Regions from separate parts of the uncultured Sphaerotilus sp. genome, predicted to be linked through region 1. Evidence: riboswitches for the same ligand, from Rfam matches in the RefSeq annotation. Region 1 holds a riboswitch; the other holds the start of a gene.
What was found. Region 1 has a riboswitch for glycine ahead of gcvT (glycine cleavage system aminomethyltransferase GcvT). Riboswitches for the same ligand answer to the same signal wherever they lie in the genome.
Positions count from the first base shown of each region.

Region 2: it holds a riboswitch for glycine, as region 1 does, so the genes downstream of both, AABN02_RS10930 (D-amino acid dehydrogenase) here and gcvT (glycine cleavage system aminomethyltransferase GcvT) in region 1, are expected to answer to the same signal.

Region 1 covers NZ_CAWURG010000003.1:205,554-215,545, forward strand. Annotated here, with positions in the region: gene AABN02_RS01700 (type I restriction endonuclease subunit R) at 1-1,774, shown strand, start outside; gene AABN02_RS01705 (SprT family zinc-dependent metalloprotease) at 1,771-2,487, shown strand; gene AABN02_RS01710 (3'-5' exonuclease) at 2,896-3,543, shown strand; gene AABN02_RS01715 (PadR family transcriptional regulator) at 3,519-4,073, opposite strand; partial or broken gene AABN02_RS01720 (NADPH-dependent 2,4-dienoyl-CoA reductase) at 4,189-6,207, shown strand; gene AABN02_RS01725 (nuclear transport factor 2 family protein) at 6,319-6,705, shown strand; glycine riboswitch at 6,728-6,833, shown strand; glycine riboswitch at 6,846-6,985, shown strand; gene gcvT (glycine cleavage system aminomethyltransferase GcvT) at 7,045-8,178, shown strand; gene gcvH (glycine cleavage system protein GcvH) at 8,236-8,607, shown strand; gene gcvP (aminomethyl-transferring glycine dehydrogenase) at 8,710-9,992, shown strand, end outside.
Region 2 covers NZ_CAWURG010000026.1:52,838-62,829, reverse strand. Annotated here, with positions in the region: gene AABN02_RS10965 (3-hydroxybenzoate 6-monooxygenase) at 1-1,135, shown strand, start outside; gene AABN02_RS10960 (cupin domain-containing protein) at 1,152-2,216, shown strand; gene AABN02_RS10955 (fumarylacetoacetate hydrolase family protein) at 2,247-2,948, shown strand; gene AABN02_RS10950 (tripartite tricarboxylate transporter substrate binding protein) at 3,000-3,983, shown strand; gene AABN02_RS10945 (LysR family transcriptional regulator) at 3,984-4,895, opposite strand; gene AABN02_RS10940 (tripartite tricarboxylate transporter substrate binding protein) at 5,023-6,027, shown strand; gene AABN02_RS10935 (M20 aminoacylase family protein) at 6,053-7,252, shown strand; glycine riboswitch at 7,435-7,552, shown strand; gene AABN02_RS10930 (D-amino acid dehydrogenase) at 7,581-8,837, shown strand; gene AABN02_RS10925 (DUF924 family protein) at 8,890-9,471, opposite strand; gene AABN02_RS10920 (DUF1993 domain-containing protein) at 9,576-9,992, shown strand, end outside.

The sequences.
Region 1 (9,992 bases):
CGACGGGGTGGTGCTGGATCTGAAGTACGAGGCCCGCGACGTGCCGCAGCGGCTGACCTCGCCCGCCGCCATCGACCAGTGGTTCGAACACAAAACCAAAGGCTTGAACAACTTCCAGAAGGCGCTGGTGCGCAAGCGCTGGGCCACGATGGAGGAGCTGATGAGTTCGGGCGAGCGCAAGCAGCGCATCATCGCCAACCTCATCGAAGACTTCAGCCTGAAGCCGCGCCTGAACAACGGCCGCGGCACGGCGATCCTGGTGGCCGCGTCGATCTACGACGCCTGCCATTACTTCCGGTTGCTGCAGAACACGAACTTCGGCAGGTACTGCGGCCTCATCACGTCGTACGAGCCGAACGCCGGCGCGATCTCCAGGGAACCCGCCGACAGTGACGAGCGCTACAAGTTCGACACCTACACGCAGCACGTGCTGAAGCATGGCCAGGCCACCAAGGTCTATGAGGACGAAACCAAGCGGCGCTTCATCGAGGAGCCGGCGAACCTGAAACTGCTGATCGTGGTGAGCAAGCTGCTGACGGGCTTCGACGCGCCGAGCTGCACCTACATCTACCTCGACAACCAGCTGCGCGACCACAACCTGTTCCAGGCCATCTGCCGCACCAACCGGCTCGACGGCGCAGACAAGGACTACGGCTACATCGTCGATTTCAAGGAGCTGTACGGCAATGTGCAGGACGCCATTGCGGTCTACAGCTCCGATGAACTGGACATCGACGAAGGTGGTGGCGGTGACGGCGACGACAACAATGTCCACCTGAAGAACTGGCTCGAAGAAGGGCGCAAACAGCTCGACGCGACCCGCGAAGCGCTGCACTACCTGTGCGAGCCAGTGGCCATGCCACGCGAGGTCGAACAGTTTCTGCACTACTTCTGCGGCGATGCCGCCAATCCCGACGCGCTGAACGACACCGAGGTGCTGCGGGTGTCGTTTTACAAGCTGGTCGCCCACGTTGTCCGGGCCTTCGCTGCCATCGCCCAGGACCTGACCGAGGCCGGGTATTCGGATGCCGAGGCGGTGGCGGTGAAGAAGGAAGTCGACTTCTACACCGACACCCGCGCGGCCATCAAGAAGCACTCGGGCGAGGAGTTGGACATCAAGCCTTTCGAGGCCGACATGCGCCACCTCATCAACACCTACATCCAGGCTGATTCAGCCACCCCGCTGGGTGAACTGGGCGAGATGTCGCTGACGGAGCTGATCATCGAGACCGGCATCCACGATGCCATCGCCAGGAAGCTCAATGCCAAGGGCAAGCTCAGCAAGAACGCCATCGCCGAGGGGATCATCAACAACGTTCGAAAGACGATCATCCGCGATCAGCTCACCGACCCGATGTTCTACGAGCAGATGTCCAAGCTGCTGGACGATCTCATCAAACAGAGCCGTACCGACGCGGCAGCCTATGAGGAATTTCTGCGCCAAGCCGAGACACTGGTGAAACAACTCGTCAACAAGCAGCCCAAAGACGGGGTACCGGTCTCGCTGCACGGCAAGCACGAGGCTGTGGTGCTTTTCAACAACCTGGGCTCGATTCCGGCGACGACCTTCCAGTACCCCACCACGGACGACGACAAGGCCGCGCTGGCGCTCAAGATCGACCAGACCGTGCGCGAGCATTCCCCTGCGGGGTGGTACGGTGATCAGGCGCGTGAGTCGCAGGTGGTGAACGCGATCTATCCACTGATGAACAAGGACCGCGCGGCAACCAAAGCCGTCTTCGACATCGTCAAGAACCAGCCGGGCTATCAGTGACCGAGATCATCGAACTCGGCGAGTTCGACATCGCCGTGACGCGCAAAGCCGTCAAGCATGTACACCTGTCGGTACACCCGCCCCAAGGGCATGTCACGCTGGTCGCTCCCTTGGAGACGCGCCTGGAGGTTGCCCGTGCCTATGCGATTTCCAGGCTGGGCTGGATTCGCGACCAACGAGACAAGCTGCAGGCACAGGCGCGGGAAACGCCACGCCAGTACATCGAACGGGAAAGCCACTATCTGTGGGGGCGGCGCTATCTGTTGTCGGTCATCGAGCGTGAGGCAAAGCCGACCGTATCGCTTGATCACCGACGGATCACGCTCGCCGTCCGCCCCGGTACCACGCGAGAACAACGGGCACAGGTCCTGCGGGCATGGCACCGGACGCAGTTGCACGGCGTCGTGCCTGAACTGATTCGCAAGTGGGAGCCCAAGCTCGGTGTGACGGTGACAGGCTATTTCCTGCAGCAGATGAAGACCAAATGGGGCAGCTGCAACCACCGGGCTCGGAATATTCGACTCAATACCGACCTCGTGACCAAGCCGAAAGATCTGCTGGAATACGTCGTCCTGCACGAGATGGTGCACCTGATCGAGCCCAGGCACAGCGAGCGATTCGTCGCACTGCTGGATGCGCACTACCCCACGTGGCGAGAGGCACGGGTCGAACTGAATGCGCTTCCGCTCGCGGCACAGGCGTGGCAGGGGTAGCACTTGCTGGCCCACTGCGGGGCCGTGTCAGACCGTCTTCCACTACGGCACTCGTTCACCGCCACGTCGTTCGGAGTCGTTCATCCGCTCGGCGCATCCGATGCCCAAGCGGTGACACCCTGGCGGCGACACATCGATTTACAAATGGACCCGCAGCACAGAACCGATCCGTACCGATGTTACGAACCACGCCCTACCATCGGCGCCGTCGTCGGACTTCTGCCCTGCCGCTGCACTGCGCATCGATTGCGGCCGCCTGCACCGCACTGCTCGGCGCGATGGCGCCACTGCACGCCACCGCCGCGGACGCCCCTCCCAGCGAACTCTCGCGCTACTGGGAACTCGACCCCGAGGACCAGCACGGCGGGTGCGGGCGTGATGTTCTCGCCGTTCTGAGATCATTGGTGGATGCCTGCTGCCGCCCACACCTCCGCCTCCCGCATCGCCGTCATCGACTTCGAGACCACCGGCATCTCGCCCCAGATGGGCGACCGCGCCACCGAGGTGGCCATCGTGCTGCTGGAAGCCGGCCGGGTGGTCGATCGCTACCAGAGCCTGATGTTCACCGGCGTCTACATCCCCGCCTTCATCAGCCAGCTCACCGGCATCACGAACGAGATGGTGCGCAGCGCGCCGACCGCGGTGCAGGTCATGTCGGACGCGGCCCGCTTCGTCGCCGGCGCGCCGATGGTGGCGCACAACGCCGCCTTCGACCGCAAGTTCTGGCAGGCCGAGCTGGCGCAGGCCGGGCTGGCCGCGCCGCACCCCTTCGCCTGCACGGTGATGCTGTCACGGCGCCTGTACCCGCACGCACCCAACCACAAGCTCGGCACGCTGGTCGATTTCCACCGCCTGCCCCGCACAGGTCAGGCGCACCGGGCGCTGGCGGATGCCGAGATGGCCGCGGCGCTGCTGGTCCGCATCCAGCAGGACCTGCGCGGCCCGGCCGGCACCGGCCGCGCCGACCACGACTGGCTGATGCAGGTGCAGGCCTGTCCAAAGGCCAAGCTCCCGCGGCTGCTGGGCCAGGCTCAGGCGTCGACGTCGCCCTGCTGACCGTCCAGCAGCGCCAGCATCTCCTCGCACCAGCGCAAATTGCCTTCCTCGTAGCGCAGGCCCTTCTGCAGGATCAGGTGCTGGATGGCCGCGGCACGGCTGAGCGGGCGGCCGGGCGGAAAGTCGCGCTGCGCCAGGGCGCGGTAGAGGTCGAGCCGCTCGGCGTGGCTGGCGATGCGCTGGCGCAGCTCAGTGCACAGGTCGATCTCGCCCAGCGCCGCCTCCGCCCGCAGCTTGACCGAGAGGTCGTCGCGCAGATCCGGCGGCGGTGTCGGCTCGGTGGCCCAGCGCGCCAGCTCTGCCCGGCCGGCGGGCAGCACCTCGTACAGCCGCTTGCGTGTCTTGCCCGCATCGGGCGCGGGCTGCGAGGCGATCCAGCCGGCGGCTTCCATGCGCGCGAGTTCGCGGTAGATCTGCTGGTGCGTGGCGTGCCAGAAGTAGCCGATGGACTTGTCGAAACGCCGCGCGAGGTCGTAGCCGGACGAGGCCTTCTCGATCAGCGAGGTGAGCACGGCGTGGGACAGGGACATGCGGCGCAGTCTACGGGCCTCGGGAAAACCATGCAACCCGTTGCATAGTCACGGCGGCCTGCCTACACTGCGCCCTCACTGCACCCTGCAACTGGTTGCATAGCAAGGACACGCCATGACAACGACCACCGCCTATCCCCACCTGCTCGCCCCGCTCGACCTCGGCTTCACCACGCTGAAGAACCGCGTACTCATGGGGTCCATGCACGTCGGGCTGGAGGAAGCGAAAGACGGCTTTGCCCGCATGGCCGCGTTCTACGCCGAGCGCGCCCGCGGCGGGGTCGGCCTGATCGTCACCGGCGGCATCGCGCCCAACGATGCCGGCCGCCCGATGCCTGGCGGCGCCTGCATGACGACGCAGGCCGAGGCGGACAAGCACAAGGTCGTGACACAAGCGGTCCACGACGCGGGCGGCAAGATCGCGATGCAGATCCTGCACTTCGGCCGCTACGCCTACCACCCCGAGCTGGTCGCCCCCAGCGCGCTGAAAGCCCCGATCAGCCCCTTCCGCCCCCGGGCGATGACGGGCGACGAGATCGAGCAGACCATCGAGGACTACGTCCGCGCCGCCGCCCTTGCGCAGAGCGCGGGCTACGACGGCGTCGAGATCATGGGCTCCGAGGGTTACCTGATCAACGAGTTCATCGCCGCGCAGACCAACCAGCGCGACGACGAGTGGGGCGGCGCCTACGAGAACCGCATCCGCTTCGCGCTGGAGATCGTGCGCCGCACGCGGGCGCGGGTCGGGTCGAACTTCATCCTGATCTTCCGGCTGTCGATGCTGGATCTGGTCGAAGGCGGCTCGACGCAGGCCGAAGTCATCCAGCTCGCCCAGGCGCTGGAGGCCGCGGGCGCGACGATCCTGAACACCGGCATCGGCTGGCACGAGGCGCGCATCCCGACCATCGCCACCAAGGTGCCACGCGCCGCCTTCGCCTGGGTGACCCAAGGGCTCAAGGGCAAGGTCGGCATCCCGCTGATCACCACCAACCGCATCAACACCCCCGAGGTCGCCGAGCAGATCCTGGCGGGCGGCATGGCGGACATGGTCTCGATGGCGCGGCCCTTCCTCGCCGACGCCGACTTCGTGCGCAAGGCCGCCGAGGGCCGGGCCGACGAGATCAACACCTGCATCGGCTGCAACCAGGCCTGCCTCGACCACACCTTCGGCGGCAAGATCACCTCGTGTCTGGTGAACCCACGCGCCTGCCACGAGACGATCCTGATCGAGCGGCCGGCCACGACGAAGGCCCGTGTCGCCGTGGTTGGTGCCGGGCCGGCGGGGCTGGCGTTCGCGACGACGGCGGCGCGGCGCGGCTTCGACGTGACACTGTTCGACGCGGGCAGCGAGATCGGCGGGCAGTTCAACATCGCCAAGCAGGTGCCGGGCAAGGAAGAATTCTTTGAAACGCTGCGCTACTTCGGCAAGCAGATCGCGCTCACCGGCGTGACGCTGAAGCTGAAACACCGCGTCGCCGCGCAGGAGCTGGTGGACGCCGGTTTCCAGCATGTCGTGCTCGCCACCGGCGTCACGCCGCGCACGCCCGACATCCCCGGCATCGACCATCCGAAGGTGGTCGGCTACCTAGACGTGCTGCGCGACAAGTGCGCGGTCGGGCACGACGTGGCGCTGATCGGGGCGGGCGGCATCGGCTTCGACGTGGCCGAGTACCTGCTGCACGAAGGCACCAGCCCGAGCCTCGACAAGGCCAAGTTCTTCGCCGAATGGGGCGTGGACACCGCGTATGCCAACCGCGGCGGCCTCACCCCGGCACACATCGAACCGAGCCCGCGCAAGGTGACGCTGCTGCAGCGCAAGGAGAGCAAAGTCGGCGACGGTCTGGGCAAGACCACGGGCTGGATCCACCGCACCTCGCTGAAGAACCGGCAGGTCGAGATGGTGCCCGGCGTGACCTACCGGCGCATCGACGACGACGGACTGCACATCACGGTCGGCGAGCGCGAGATGACGCTGCCAGTGGACACGGTCGTGCTGTGCGCGGGGCAGGATCCGCAGCGCGAATTGCAAGCCGCGCTGCAGGCGGCGGGCTGCAGCGTCCACCTGATCGGCGGCGCCGACGTGGCCGCCGAGCTGGACGCCAAGCGCGCGATCAAGCAGGGCACCGAGCTGGCGCTGGGCTTTGATCCTGCGGCGGCCGAGGCAAGCGCGCAGGCGGCACCCGTCGCCACGCTGTCCGAGCGCCTGCCGACTGCCGTGGCGAAGAGCCTCGCGCACTGGCACCGCATGGTCGCGCAGGGCGACCTGAGCGAACTCGGCGCGATCCTGCACCGCAAGGTGGTCTTCCGCTCGCCGATGGCGCACACGCCCTACCCCGGCGCGCAGGTGGTGCAACTGATCTTGTCCACCGTGGCCAAGGTGTTCGAGGACTTCACCTACCACCGCGAGATGGCCAGCGCCGACGGCCTGAGCGTGACGCTGGAATTCAGCGCCAGCGTCAACGGCAAGTCGCTCAAGGGCGTGGACCTGATCCAGTTCGATGCGGACGGCAAGATCACCGAGTTCGAGGTGATGGTGCGGCCGATGAGCGGGCTGCAGGCGCTCGGCGACGAGATGGGGCAGCGGCTGGCGCCGTACCTGGCCGCTTACAAAGCCGCGAAACCGGCCGCCTGAAACGGTGAATCTGCGGTTAAACTGCACGCCGCCAGGAGAGAGCCGCGCCCCCGAGCCGGCCGCCGAAGGCGCAGAGGCCCCTTGAAACCGGGTTTCGAACGCTCAGGCAAAAGGACTGGCAAACGTCGCCCGCAGGGCGGCGTCACCTCACTGGAGAGAGACCGCGCGCTGCGTCGACCCACAGGTCAGCAGCGATCGCGGTCCACCGAAGGGGCAAGCGCGGCACCGGCCACACCGGGGCCGCGTCAATCTCTCAGGTAAAGCGGACAGCGAGGGCACCACCACCGACCATCGGTGGACCGATCCTTTCAAGATCCGTTGCCCTTCGAGAGCCTGTCCATGACCGCCGACGCCACCCCCTCCTCGCCGCTGCTGCAGACGCCGCTGCACGCACTCCATCTGGAACTCGGTGCCCGCATGGTGCCCTTCGCCGGCTACGCGATGCCGGTGCAGTACCCCGCCGGCATCATCGCCGAGCACCGCCAGTGCCGCGACTCGGCCGCGCTGTTCGACGTGTCACACATGGGCCAGTTGCGCCTGGTCGGGCCGGACGCCGCCGCCGCACTGGAGACGCTGGTGCCGCAGGACATCCAGGATCTGCCGATCGGCAAGCAGCGTTACGCCTTCTTCACGAACGAGGCGGGCGGCCTGCTCGACGACCTGATGGTCACACGCCGGGCGGACGACCTCTTCCTCATCGTCAATGCGGGCTGCAAGGACGCAGACACACGCCACCTCGTCGAGCGCATCGGCGGACGCTGCCAGGTCATCCCGATGCCGGACCACGCGCTGCTGGCCCTGCAGGGTCCGAAGGCAGCCGAGGCGCTGGCACGGCTGGACGCGGGTGTCGCCGCGCTGACCTTCATGTCCGGTGGCACGTTCACGCTGGCCGGCGCCGAGTGCTTCATCACCCGCTCGGGCTACACCGGCGAGGACGGTTTCGAGATTTCCGTGCCGGCAGCGCAAGCCGAGACGCTGGCCCGCGTCCTGCTCGCATTGCCCGAAGTGGCCCCCGCCGGTCTCGGCGCCCGCGACACGCTGCGCCTCGAAGCGGGTCTGTGCCTCTACGGCCACGACATCCACACCGCGACCACCCCGGTGGAAGCCGGCCTGACCTGGGCGATCCAGAAGGTGCGCCGGCCCGGCGGTGCGCGGGCGGGCGGCTATCCCGGCGATGCCACTGTCGGCGCGCAGCTCACCCACGGCGCCACCACCAAACGCATCGGCCTGAGCGGGCTGGAGCGCACCCCCGTCCGCGAAGGCGCCCCCCTCATCGATGCTGATGGCCAGCCCGTCGGCCGCGTCACCAGCGGTACCGTCGGACCGACCGTCGGCCAGCCGATCGCGATGGGCTACGTCGCCGCCACGCACGCGGCGGTCGGCACCGCGCTGTTCGCTGAAGTCCGTGGCAAGCGCGTACCGATGCAAGTCGCCGCGATGCCCTTCGCGCCTCACCGATACTTCCGCGGCTGATCACACCGATCACACCGCAACGCACCCCACATCCCCATTTTTCGCTGGAGCTTTCCCATGTCCCTCAAGTTCACCGCCGACCACGAATGGATCAACGCCGCCGACACCACCGCTGCCGTGGTGGGCATCACGGTCCACGCCCAGGATGCCCTGGGTGACGTGGTGTTCGTGGACCTGCCCGCCGTCGGTACCAGCTTCGCGCAGGGCGACGTCGCTGGCGTGGTCGAGTCGGTCAAGGCCGCCGCCGATGTCTACGCCCCGCTGTCGGGCGAAGTCACCGAAGTCAACGAAGCCCTGCGCGACGACCCCTCGCTGGCCAACACCGACCCGCTGGGCGCCGGCTGGTTCTTCAAGATGAAGCTCAGCGAGCCGTCGCAGCTCGACGCGCTGATGGACACCACCGCCTACGACGCCCTCACCCAGGGCTGATCCACCCCCGCCGACCACGCCGTCCGACCGCGCCCCCGCCCGGTCGCGGCCGCGCCTTTGTCTGAACCGCCAGAACAACCGCTGCCCCGAAGCCCCGCCGCCATGCCACACACCGCCCTGCCCCGCCTCGCCGATCTGGAAAACGCCAGCGAATTCACCGCCCGCCACATCGGCCCGGACGCGGCCGACGAGGCGCGCATGCTGGCGGCCATCGGCCCGGCCAGCCGCCGCGCGCTGATCGACGCCATCATCCCGCGCGCGATCGCCCGCCCCACGCCGATGGACCTGCCCGCTCCGCTGAGCGAGGCGCAGGCGCTGGCCGAACTCAAGGCCCTGGCATCGCAGAACCGCGTGCTGACCAGCCACCTCGGCTGCGGCTACTTCGGCACGCTGACACCCGGCGTCATCCTGCGCAACGTGCTCGAAAACCCCGCCTGGTACACCGCCTACACGCCCTACCAGGCCGAGATCAGCCAGGGCCGCATGGAGGCGCTGGTCAATTTCCAGACGATGGTCACCGACCTGACCGGCATGGCGATCGCCAACGCCTCGATGCTCGACGAGGCCACCGCCGCCGCCGAGGCGATGACGCTGGCCGCCCGCGTGGGCAAGTCGAAGGCCACGCGCTTCGTCGTCGCCCACGATGTGCTACCGCAGTCGCTCGAAGTCATCCGCACCCGCGCCAAGCCGCTGGGCATCACGGTCGACCAGGTCCACGCGACCGAGATCGCCGCGTCGCTGGCCGCCGCGCCCGCGTTCGCCGTGCTGCTGCAATACCCCGGCGTCAACGGCCAGCTCCGTGACCTGAAGCCGATCATCGACGCCGCGCACGCCGCGGGCGCCATGGCCATCGTCGGCGCGGACCTGCTGGCGCTGACGCTGCTGGTCTCGCCGGGCGAACTCGGCGCAGACATCGCATTCGGCTCGACCCAGCGCTTCGGCATGCCGATGGGCGCCGGCGGCCCGCACGCAGCCTATCTGGCCACGCAGGACGCCTTCAAGCGCTCGCTGCCCGGCCGTCTGGTGGGCGTGAGCATCGACAGCCACGGCGCGCCCGCCTACCGCCTGTCGCTGCAGACCCGCGAGCAGCACATCCGCCGCGAGAAGGCCACCTCGAACATCTGCACCGCGCAGGTGCTGCCCGCCGTCGTCGCCAGCCTGTACGCGGTCTACCACGGCCCGGTTGGCCTGAAGCGCATCGCGCAGCGCGTGGCCGTGCTGACCGCCATCCTCGCCGAAGGGCTGAAGGTGATGGGCTGGCGCCTGCTGCACGACACCGCCTTCGACACGCTGCATGTCGAGGCGGGCGAACGCCGGGATGCGCTGATGGCCGCCGCCGTCGCCTCCGGCCGCAACCTGCGCGCCGCCAGCATCGACACGCTGGG
Region 2 (9,992 bases), on a different contig from region 1:
CCTGGTGCGCCAGGGTTTCCGGGTCACGGTGCTGGAGCAGTCGCCGGAGATCGGCGAGATCGGCGCCGGGATGCAGCTCGGCCCGAACGCCTTCCACGCCTTTGACGCGCTGGGCGTCGGCGCACGGGCACGCAGTCGGGCGGTGTACACCGACTTCATGGTCATGCACGACGCGATCGACGCATACCAGGTCGGCAAGATCCCCACCGGCGAGGCCTTCCGCGCCCGTTTCGGCAATCCGTATGCCGTGATCCACCGCGCCGATGCCCACCTCTCGCTGCTCGAAGGGGCGCAGGAGACCGGGCTGGTGGACTTCCACACCTCCACCCGCGTGGCCAGCGTCGAGCAGGACGCCGACGGCGTCACCGTCTTCACGCAGGACGGCCGCAGCTTCCGCGGCGTGGCGCTGATCGGCGCGGACGGCGTCAAGTCGGTGGTGCGCGAGCAGTTCGTCGGCGATCCGGCGCGGGTCACCGGCCACGTCGTCTACCGCGCGGTCGTGGACAAGGCGGACTTTCCGCCGGAGTTGCAGTGGAACGCCGCCAGCATCTGGGTCGGCCCGAACTGCCACCTCGTCCACTACCCGCTGCGCGGCGGCGAGCAGTACAACGTCGTCGTCACCTTCCACAGCCGCGAGCAGGAGGAATGGAGCGTGCGCGAGGGCAGCAAGTCCGAGGTGGAGAGCTACTTCCAGGGCATCTGCCCGCAGGCGCGCCAGCTCATCGACTTGCCGAAATCCTGGAAACGCTGGGCCACCGCCGACCGCGAGCCGATCGGCCAGTGGAGCTACGGCCGTGTCACGCTGCTCGGCGACGCCGCCCACCCGACCACGCAGTACATGGCCCAGGGCGCCTGCATGGCGATCGAGGACGCGGTGACGCTCGGCGAGGCCCTGCGCAGCTGCGGCAACGACTGGACGCAGGCGCTCGACCTCTACCAGCGCGCCCGTGTGGCCCGCACCGCGCGCATCGTGCTGTCCAGCCGCGAAATGGGCCGCATCTACCACGCCAAGGGCGTCGAGCGGCTGGTGCGCAACGACCTCTGGCGCGGCCGCACGCCCGAGCGTTTCTACGACGCGATGGAGTGGTTGTACGGCTGGAACGTCGGCAACTGCCTGGACGCGGCCAAGCACTGACTACCTGGAGAACTGCATGGACAAGCACCTGGACGACGCCCCGCTCGCCCGCCTCGAAGACCTGCCCCCCGCCTACGTCCAGTCGCTGCGCGACAAGAACCTCGTGCCGCTGTGGCCCAGCCTGCGCGGCGTGCTGCCCCCAAAGGTGCCGACACGCCAGACCCAGCCCATCCACTGGGCCTATGCCGACATCAAGCCGCTGCTGCTGCAGGCCGGTGAGCTGACGCCGATCGAGAAGGCCGAGCGCCGCGTGCTGGTGCTGGCCAACCCCGGCCACACGCTGGAGAAGATGCAGGCCAGCGCCGCGATCTACCTCGGGATGCAATTGCTGCTGCCCGGCGAATGGGCGCCGTCGCACCGCCACACGCCCAACGCGGTGCGCATGGTGGTCGAAGGCGAGGGCGCCTGGACAACAGTGGACGGCGAACAATGCCCCATGTCGCGCGGCGACCTGATCCTCACCCCCACCGGCCTGTGGCACGAACACGGCCACGACGGCGACGCGCCGGTCGTCTGGCTCGACGTGCTGGACCTGCCGCTGGTCTTCTACATGGAGGCCAGCTACCACCTCAACGGCGGTCGGCAGGAGGTCAAGCCCGGCCGCGGCGAGCAGGCCTACCGCCGCGCCGGTGTCATGCCCAGCCCGGTCTTCGGCCGCAGCGGCAAGCGCTATCCGATGCTGCGTTACCCGTGGGTCGACACCCGCGCCGCGCTCGAAGCCCTGGCCGAGGACCAGCCCGCCCTCGACTCGGTGCAGATCACCTACGTCAACCCCGAGACCGGCGAAGACGCCGAGAACATCCTCGGCTTCTACGCCCAGATGCTGCGCCCCGGCCAGACGCTGCAGCTCCCGGCCCGCTCGCCGGCCTGTGTCTTCCACCTGATCGAAGGCAGCGTCGACGTCGCCATCGACGCCGCCACGCCGCGCACGTTCACGCTCGCCGAAGCCGACACCTGCTGCGCGCCCGGCTACACCGGCGTGACGCTGTGCAACCGGTCCGCCGACCGGCCCGCCTTCATCTTCCTCGCCGACGAAGCGCCGCTGCACCGCAAGCTTGGCGTCTACGAAGTCCGCGCCTGACGCGCCACCCCCACACACCGACACCACCCGATGACCACCTACCTCTGGAACCCGCCCGCCGTCCAATCCCTGCCCGTGCGCGGCTCGGACGCCCGCTTGCCCATCAACCGCATCTTCTGCGTCGGCCGCAACTACCACGCCCACGCCGTCGAGATGGGCCGCCCGGTCGACAAGGCCGCCGAGCGCCCGTTCTACTTCACCAAGTCACCGCAGACGCTGGTCGAAAGCGGCGCGACCGTGCCGTACCCACCCGGCACGTCGAACTACCACTACGAGATGGAACTGGTGCTCGTGATCGGCAAGCCGGGCTTCCGTGTCGCCGCCGAGAATGCCCACGACGTCATCTACGGTTACGCCTGCGGCCTGGACATGACGCGCCGCGACCTGCAGCTCGTCGCCCGCGACAAGGGCCGGCCCTGGGATCTGGGCAAGGACATCGAGCAGGGATCGGTCTGCAGCGAAGTCGTGCCGATGCCGGGTGTCGTGATCGAGTCCGGCGAGATCGCGCTCGCGGTCAACGGCCAGACGAAGCAGCACTCGGACGTGGACAAGCTCATCTGGAACATCCGCGAAATCATCGCTGACCTGTCGCAGTTCTATCACCTGGAACCCGGCGACCTGATCTTCACCGGCACCCCGGAAGGCGTTGGCGCGGTGCTGCCCGGGGACCAGATCCGCGGGCAGGTGGCTGGGGTAGGCGAGGTTGCGCTGCACATTGGCGCGGCCGAATAATTCGCGACCATAACGACACCACGAGATCGCAAGATCCACGGAGACAAACCGATGAACCGCCAGACCTTCCTCGCCGCGCTGATCGGCGCAGCCGCCTTTGCCCACCTGCCGGCCCGCGCCGAGACGGTGGCCGAGTTCCCTTCCAAGCCGGTGACGCTGTTCACCGCCTTCGCGCCCGGCAGCGGCCCGGACGCCACGCTGCGCATCCTGTCCGAGAAGCTCGGCAAGCTCTGGAACCAGCGTGTCATCGTCGAGAACCGCCCCGGCGGCGGCGGCTTCATCGCGATGGACGCCGTCAAGCGCGCGCCGGCCGATGGCTACACCCTGCTCCAGCTCGACAGCGACCACCTCTCTGCCGTGCCGCACCTCTACAAGCAGCGCGGCGCGGACGCGGTGAAGCACTTCGAGCCGGTGGCGTCGATTTTCCGCACCACCTTCCTGGTCGCGGTGGGCGCCGAGTCGAAGTGGAAAACCATGGGCGACCTGATCGCTGCCGCCAAGGCCGAGCCGGGCAAGGTGACCTACGGCTCGTGGGGCGTGGGCAGCCCCGGCCACCTCGGCGGCGAATTGCTGGAAGAGCTGACCGGCATCCGGATGCAGCACATCCCCTACCGCGAGGTGAGCCAGCTCTTCCCCGCGGTCGGCTCGGGTGATGTGGCGTGGAGCCTGGGCACGCTGCCGTCCAGCTCCGGCGCCTACAAGGCCGGCAAGCTGCGCTATCTGGCGGTGGCGTCCACCAGGCGCCTGCCGCAGCTGCCCGATGTGCCGACTGCTGCCGAAGCAGGCGCGCCCGCGGGCTTCGACGTGAACGCCTTCGTCGTGCTGGTCGCGCCCAAGGGCCTGCCGGCGCCGCTGCGCGCGAAAATCAATGCCGACGTGGCCAAGGTCATCGCCGATCCGGAGCTGAAGGCCCGCTTCGACACCTTCGCCTTCGAGCCGATCACCTGGACGCCCGAGGAGATCACCCGAGGTGTCGAGGCCAAGTCCAAGGTCTACGAGGTGCTGGTGAAGAAGGCCAACATCAGCCTGGACTGATCAGCCCGGAACGGCTTCGGCGTCCCGCAAGGTCGCGCGCATCCACTCGCGCACCAGCGCCAGCCCCGGCGCCGGTGTGCGGGCGGACAGCGTCACCAGACCGAAGCGGGCGCTGGCCTGCAGTGGGGGCGCCAGCGCCAGCTCGACCAGTTCCGGCCCGGCGGCGCGGATCGCGATCAGCACCGCGTCGCTGCGCAGCGCCACCGCCACCAGGCTCGGAATCTCCTCGCAGCGCAGCGTGACGCATTGAGCCGGATGCGCGGCCGGCCCGTAGCGCTCCATCAGTACCCGCGCCACCTCGTCGCTCAGCGGCGTCGAGGCGATCGGGAAGCGCTGCACATCGGCAAACGCCACTGCGCCATCCCGCGCCACCTGTTCGGCCAGCGGATGCCCCGGCCGGCAGAGAAACGCGCCGCGCATCTCCGAGACCGTGTCTACGCACAGATCGGGCGCCGGGACGATCGAACGCACGTCCACCACCAGCGCATCCAGCGTCCGTTCGCGCAGCGCCTGCACCAGCAGCGCCGTCGTCGCGCGCGAAACCTCCACATGCAGGCCCGGCCGCTGCGTGGCCACCGCCATCAACAGCGGCGTCATCAGCATCGCCCCCGGCCCCGAGCCCATGCCGATGCGCAGCACGCCCGCTTCGCCTGCGCCGATGCGCCGGCCACTGTCGAGCAACTCGTCTGCGTCCAGCACCACCTGCCGCGCCCGGGCAAGCACTTCGCGCCCGAAGGGCGTCAGCTCGCTGTGGCGGCCGATGCGGTCGAACAGCGGCTGATCCAGCTCGTCTTCCAGCGCGCGGATGCTGCGGCTGAGCGCTGGCTGCGTCAGGAACAGCGCTTCGGCGGAGCGGCTGAAGGAGCCGCTTTCCGCGAGTGCGATCAGGTGCTTGAGTTGAACCAGCGTCATGCTTGCCTCGGCGTTCAAACTATGAGTTCAACTCATCATAAGTCTGAAAACAATGCATTGGACGCCTGAATGATGGCGCTCTACGATGAAGCATCCCATCCCGAACCGTCCCCTCCGGAGAGCCGCCATGCAGCCCAAGAACTTCCCCCGCCGCGCCATCTTCCTGCTCGCCGGCCTGTGCCTGGCCGGCACCTCCGCGGTGGCGCAGACCTTCCCGAGCAAGCAGGTCAACCTGATGGTGCCGTACCCGGCGGGCGGACTCTCGGACGTGATCGCGCGCATCGTCGAGAAGCCGCTGACCCGGGCGCTCGGCCAGCAGGTCATCGTCGAGAACCTCGGCGGTGTCAGCGGGGCGCTGGCCGCGCAGAAGGTGCTGGCAGCGCCTGCGGACGGACACCTCGTATTCCAGGGCTCCCCCAACGAGCTGATCCTCGCACCGCTGGCCAACGCGGCGGTGAAGTTCAAGTCGGAAGACTTTCGCCTCGTGCAGATGATCGGCGTTTCTCCGATCACGATCCACGCCCGCAAGGGACTGCCAGCGAACAACGTCGACGAGCTGGTCGCACTGGCCAGGAAATCAGCCGCAGCGGGCAAGCCACTCACCTACGGCAGTGTCGGCTACGGCTCGTTCTACCACGTGCTCGGCGCGCATTTCGCGCAGACCATCGGGGCAGAGATGGTGCACGTCCCGTACAAGGGGGCCGCGCCGCTGCTGCAGGACATAGGGGGCGATCTGGTGGACATCTCCGTGCTGGTCACTGGACTGCAGTCGGCCGGTCTGGCCGACCAGGGGCGGCTGAAGATCCTCGGCACGCTGGCGCCCGCGGGCAAGGTCGAAGTGCCGTTCCTCAAGGCCTACCCGAGCATCAACGACAGCAAGAGCGTCAAGGGCTTCGCCTACAACATCTGGACCGGCTATCTGGTCAGGAAGGACACGCCGGAGCCGGTGGTGCAGGCGCTGAACAAGGCACTGACGACGGTGCTGGGCGATCCGGTGGTGCGGGCCGAGCTGGAAAAGCAGGGGCTGATGGTCGCCACGCCGCTGTCGGTGGCCGACGCAGCGCGTGAATACGAGACGCTGACCACCAGCTTCCGCGCCATCGCCAAGGCCATCAAGCTCGAAGCGCAGTGACGCGCGGCCGAGAACGAGCCACGCCATGACCTACCTGCTCGACGCACTGCGCACCCGGATCGGCGAATTCGTCCACCTGCGCCGCGACCTACACCAGCACCCCGAACTTGCCTTCGAGGAGCACCGCACCGCCGCACTCGTCGCCGACAAGCTCGAAGGCTGGGGTTACACGGTCGAACGCGGTGTCGGTGGCACGGGCGTGGTCGGTCGTCTGGTGCGCGGCACGGGATCGCGGCGGCTCGGGCTGCGCGCGGACATGGACGCGCTGCCGATCGACGAGGCCTCCGGCGTCGCATGGGCCAGCACCCGGCCCGGCCTGATGCACGCCTGCGGCCACGACGGCCACACGGCGATGCTGCTGGCCGCCGCGCGCCACCTCGCCGAGCACGGCAGCTTCGATGGCACGCTGCACCTGGTCTTCCAGCCCGCCGAAGAGGGTGGCGGCGGCGCCCTGCGGATGATGTCGGACGGGCTGTTCGAGCGCTACCCGTGCGACGCGGTCTTCGCCATGCACAACATGCCCGGCATCACCCAAGGCCACCTTGTCTTCCGTGACGGCGCCGCGATGGCGTCCTCCGACTACGCGACCATCACGATCGAAGGCGTCGGCGGCCACGGCGCAATGCCCCACCGCGCCGCCGACCCGATCGTCGCCGCGGCCAGCCTCGTGATGGCGCTGCAGACCATCGTCTCGCGCAACGTCGATCCGCTGCACGCGGCGGTGGTGACAGTTGGCGCGCTGCAGGCGGGTCAGGCGAACAACGTGATCCCGGCCAGCGCGCGGCTGGAGCTGAGCCTGCGGGCGCTGGACCGCGACGTGCGGGCCACCATGGAGCGGCGGCTGCGGGCGCTGGTCGCGGCGCAGGCGGAGAGCTTCGGCTGCACGGCGCGCATCGACTGGCGTCCCGGCTACGCGGTGCTGGTCAACACGCCGGCGGAAACCGCATTCGCCCGCGAGGTGGCGCTCGACCTGCTCGGCCCCGACAAGGTCACGCTGAACGGCCCGCCGCTGACGGGCAGCGAGGATTTCGCGTTCATGCTGGAGCGCGTGCCGGGCAGCTACCTGCTGATCGGCAACGGGCTGGGGGAGCAGGGCGGCGACGACAGCACGGCCGCGTCGGCCTGCATGGTCCACAACCCGGGCTACGACTTCAACGATGCCAACCTGCCGGTGGGCGCCGCCTACTGGGTGCGGCTGGCCGAGCGGTTCCTGGTGAAAGAATGACCCACCCACCCCCGTCATCCTCGCGAAAGCGAGGACCCACCCGACCAGTGGGTTCCCGCTTTCGCGGGAATGACGGGAGCGGTTGATCGATAGAATCGTTTCACAGCAGGAGAGCACCGGCCCCGAGCCGGTCACCGAAGGCGCAAACTCCCATGAACGCTCAGGTCCACGCACTGCAAGCACACACGCCGTCTGGAGAGACTTCAGGCCCGCACCACGGGTTGTGAAGCGCCGAAGGAGCAAGGCACCGGGACCGTCCCGGCGCTGAATCTCTCAGGTACCAAGGACAGGGGGAGCGGCATGAAAAACGCGAAAGCGCGTCCACATCATGCAAGTCATCGTCCTCGGTGCCGGCCTGCTCGGCACCACGTCTGCCTATTTCCTGCGCCAGCTCGGCCACGACGTCACCGTCATCGACCGGCAGGCCGCGCCCGCCGCCGAAACCAGCTTCGCCAACGGCGGCCAGATCTCCGTCAGCCACGCTGAGCCGTGGGCCAACCCCTCCGCGCCGCTCAAGGTGCTGCAGTGGCTGGGCAAGGAAGACGCGCCGCTGCTGTTCCGCCTGCGCGCCGATCCGCAGCAGTGGCGCTGGGGCCTGCAGTTCCTGCGCGAATGCACGCCGGCCCGCACCCGCCACAACATCGCGCAGATCGTCCGCCTGGGCACCTACAGCCGCGACACGCTGCAGCAACTGCGGCGCGACCTCGGCCTGCAATACGACCAGCGCACGCAGGGCATCCTGCACTTCTACACGAGCCAGAAGGAGTTCGACGCCGCCGAAGCCCCCGCGGCGCAGATGCGCGATCTGGGCTGCGACCGGCGCGTGATCTCGGCGGACGAAGCCGTGCGGCTGGAGCCGGCGCTGCGCCACATCCGGCCGCAGCTGGCCGGGGCGACCTTCACCTCGGAGGACGAGTCGGGCGATGCGCGCCAGTTCACGCTCGCGCTGGCCGAGCGCTGCCGGCAGGACGGCGTGCGTTTCCTGATGGGGCACCACGTCATGGCGCTGCGCACGGTGGGCGGCCGGATCGACCACGTCGAGGTGACGGACGCCGACGGAGCGTTCCAGCGGCTGCGCGCCGATGCCTTTGTCCTGGCCATGGGCAGCTTCAGCCCGCTGCTGGCACAGCCGCTGGGCATCCGGCTGCCGATCTACCCGGCCAAGGGCTACTCGGTGACGATGCCGGTGAAGGACGCGGCGATGGCGCACCAGGTCTCGCTGACCGACGACGAATACAAGCTCGTCTTCTCGCGCCTGGGCGACCGCCTGCGCATCGCCGGCACGGCGGAGCTGAACGGCTACAGCCGCGACCTGAACCGCGTGCGCTGCGAGGCGATCGTGCGGCGCACGGAGCAGCTTTTCCCCGGCGCGGGCGACACGGCGCAGGCACAGTTCTGGACCGGCCTGCGCCCCGCGACACCCAGCAACGTGCCGATCATTGGCCAGTCCCGCGTCCCGAACCTGTTCCTCAACACCGGCCACGGCACGCTCGGCTGGACCCACGCCTGCGGCTCGGGCAAGAGCGTGGCGCGCATCCTCAGCGGGCTGGCGCCGGAGCTGGAGTTCGCCTTCACGCGCCCCTGACCCACACCGTCGTCATCCTCGCGAAAGCGAGGACCCACCCGTCCCCCCACCCTCAGAACCCCGAGCCGGGTTGCATCAGGAACCCGGCCTCCTCGGCGGTATTCGTCCGGCCGAGCGCTGCATTCCGATGCGGGAAGCGCCCGAAGCGCGCCACGATCACCCGGTGCCGCTCCGCCCACTCCAGCAGCCCGGCCAGCGCCGGCTCGTCCCGGCCCAGCTGCGCGAACAGGCGGATCGACTCGTCCTGATCGGCGAGCGACTCCGAGTGCTCGAAGGGCAGGTAGACGAACTGGCGCTGCACCCCGGTCAGCGTCCTGTCCGCGCCAGACGCGACCAGCGATTTCGCCAATGACAGCGCCCGCGGATCGCCCGCGAAGGCGCGCGGCGTGTCGCGGCCGGTGTTGCGGGTGAACTGGTCGAGGACGAGGATCAGCGCGAGCGTGCCGGTGGGGGTGGCGGTCCAGTCCTGGAGGCCGCCGGACAGGGCTTCGTCGATCAGCGGGCCGAAGCGGCGGGCGATCTCGGCGTCGAAGGTGGCGTCCTTGCGGAACCACTGGGGGCTGGATTGAGTGTGGGTGGGGTCGGTGGGGGGGCCGAACCAGAAGTCGAGGATGGCGCTTGATTTGGGTTGCATGGCGATCGATGGTATGACTGGTTTCGCGATGGAAGCACTCTGCATACACGCGAAAAAACTGCTAGCGTCATGGACTATTCCGATTCACCACCAAGGAACCCCGCATGACCATCTCCATGTCCTCCGCCAGCCTGCCCGTCTTCACCACCATGCTGCGCAACCTGAGCCACTGCATGGACAAGGCCGAAGCGTCCGCCGCAGCCCGCAAGTTCGACGTGAACGTGCTGGTGCAGGCCCGGCTGGCGCCGGACATGCTGCCGTTCGCCTCGCAGGTGCGCATCGCCTGCGACGCCGCGAAGCTGGCCGCGGCCCGCCTTGGCGGTGTCGACGCGCCCAAGTTCGCCGACGACGAAACCACCTTCGCCCAACTGAAGGAACGCATCGCCAAGACGCTGGAGTTCCTCGTCACCGTGCCGCCCACCGCGATCGACGGCACCGAAGGCAAGGACATCACCTTCCCCATCGGCCGCGACGGCTCGACCCGCACGATGAAGGGCGAGGACTACCTGAAGCACTGGGTG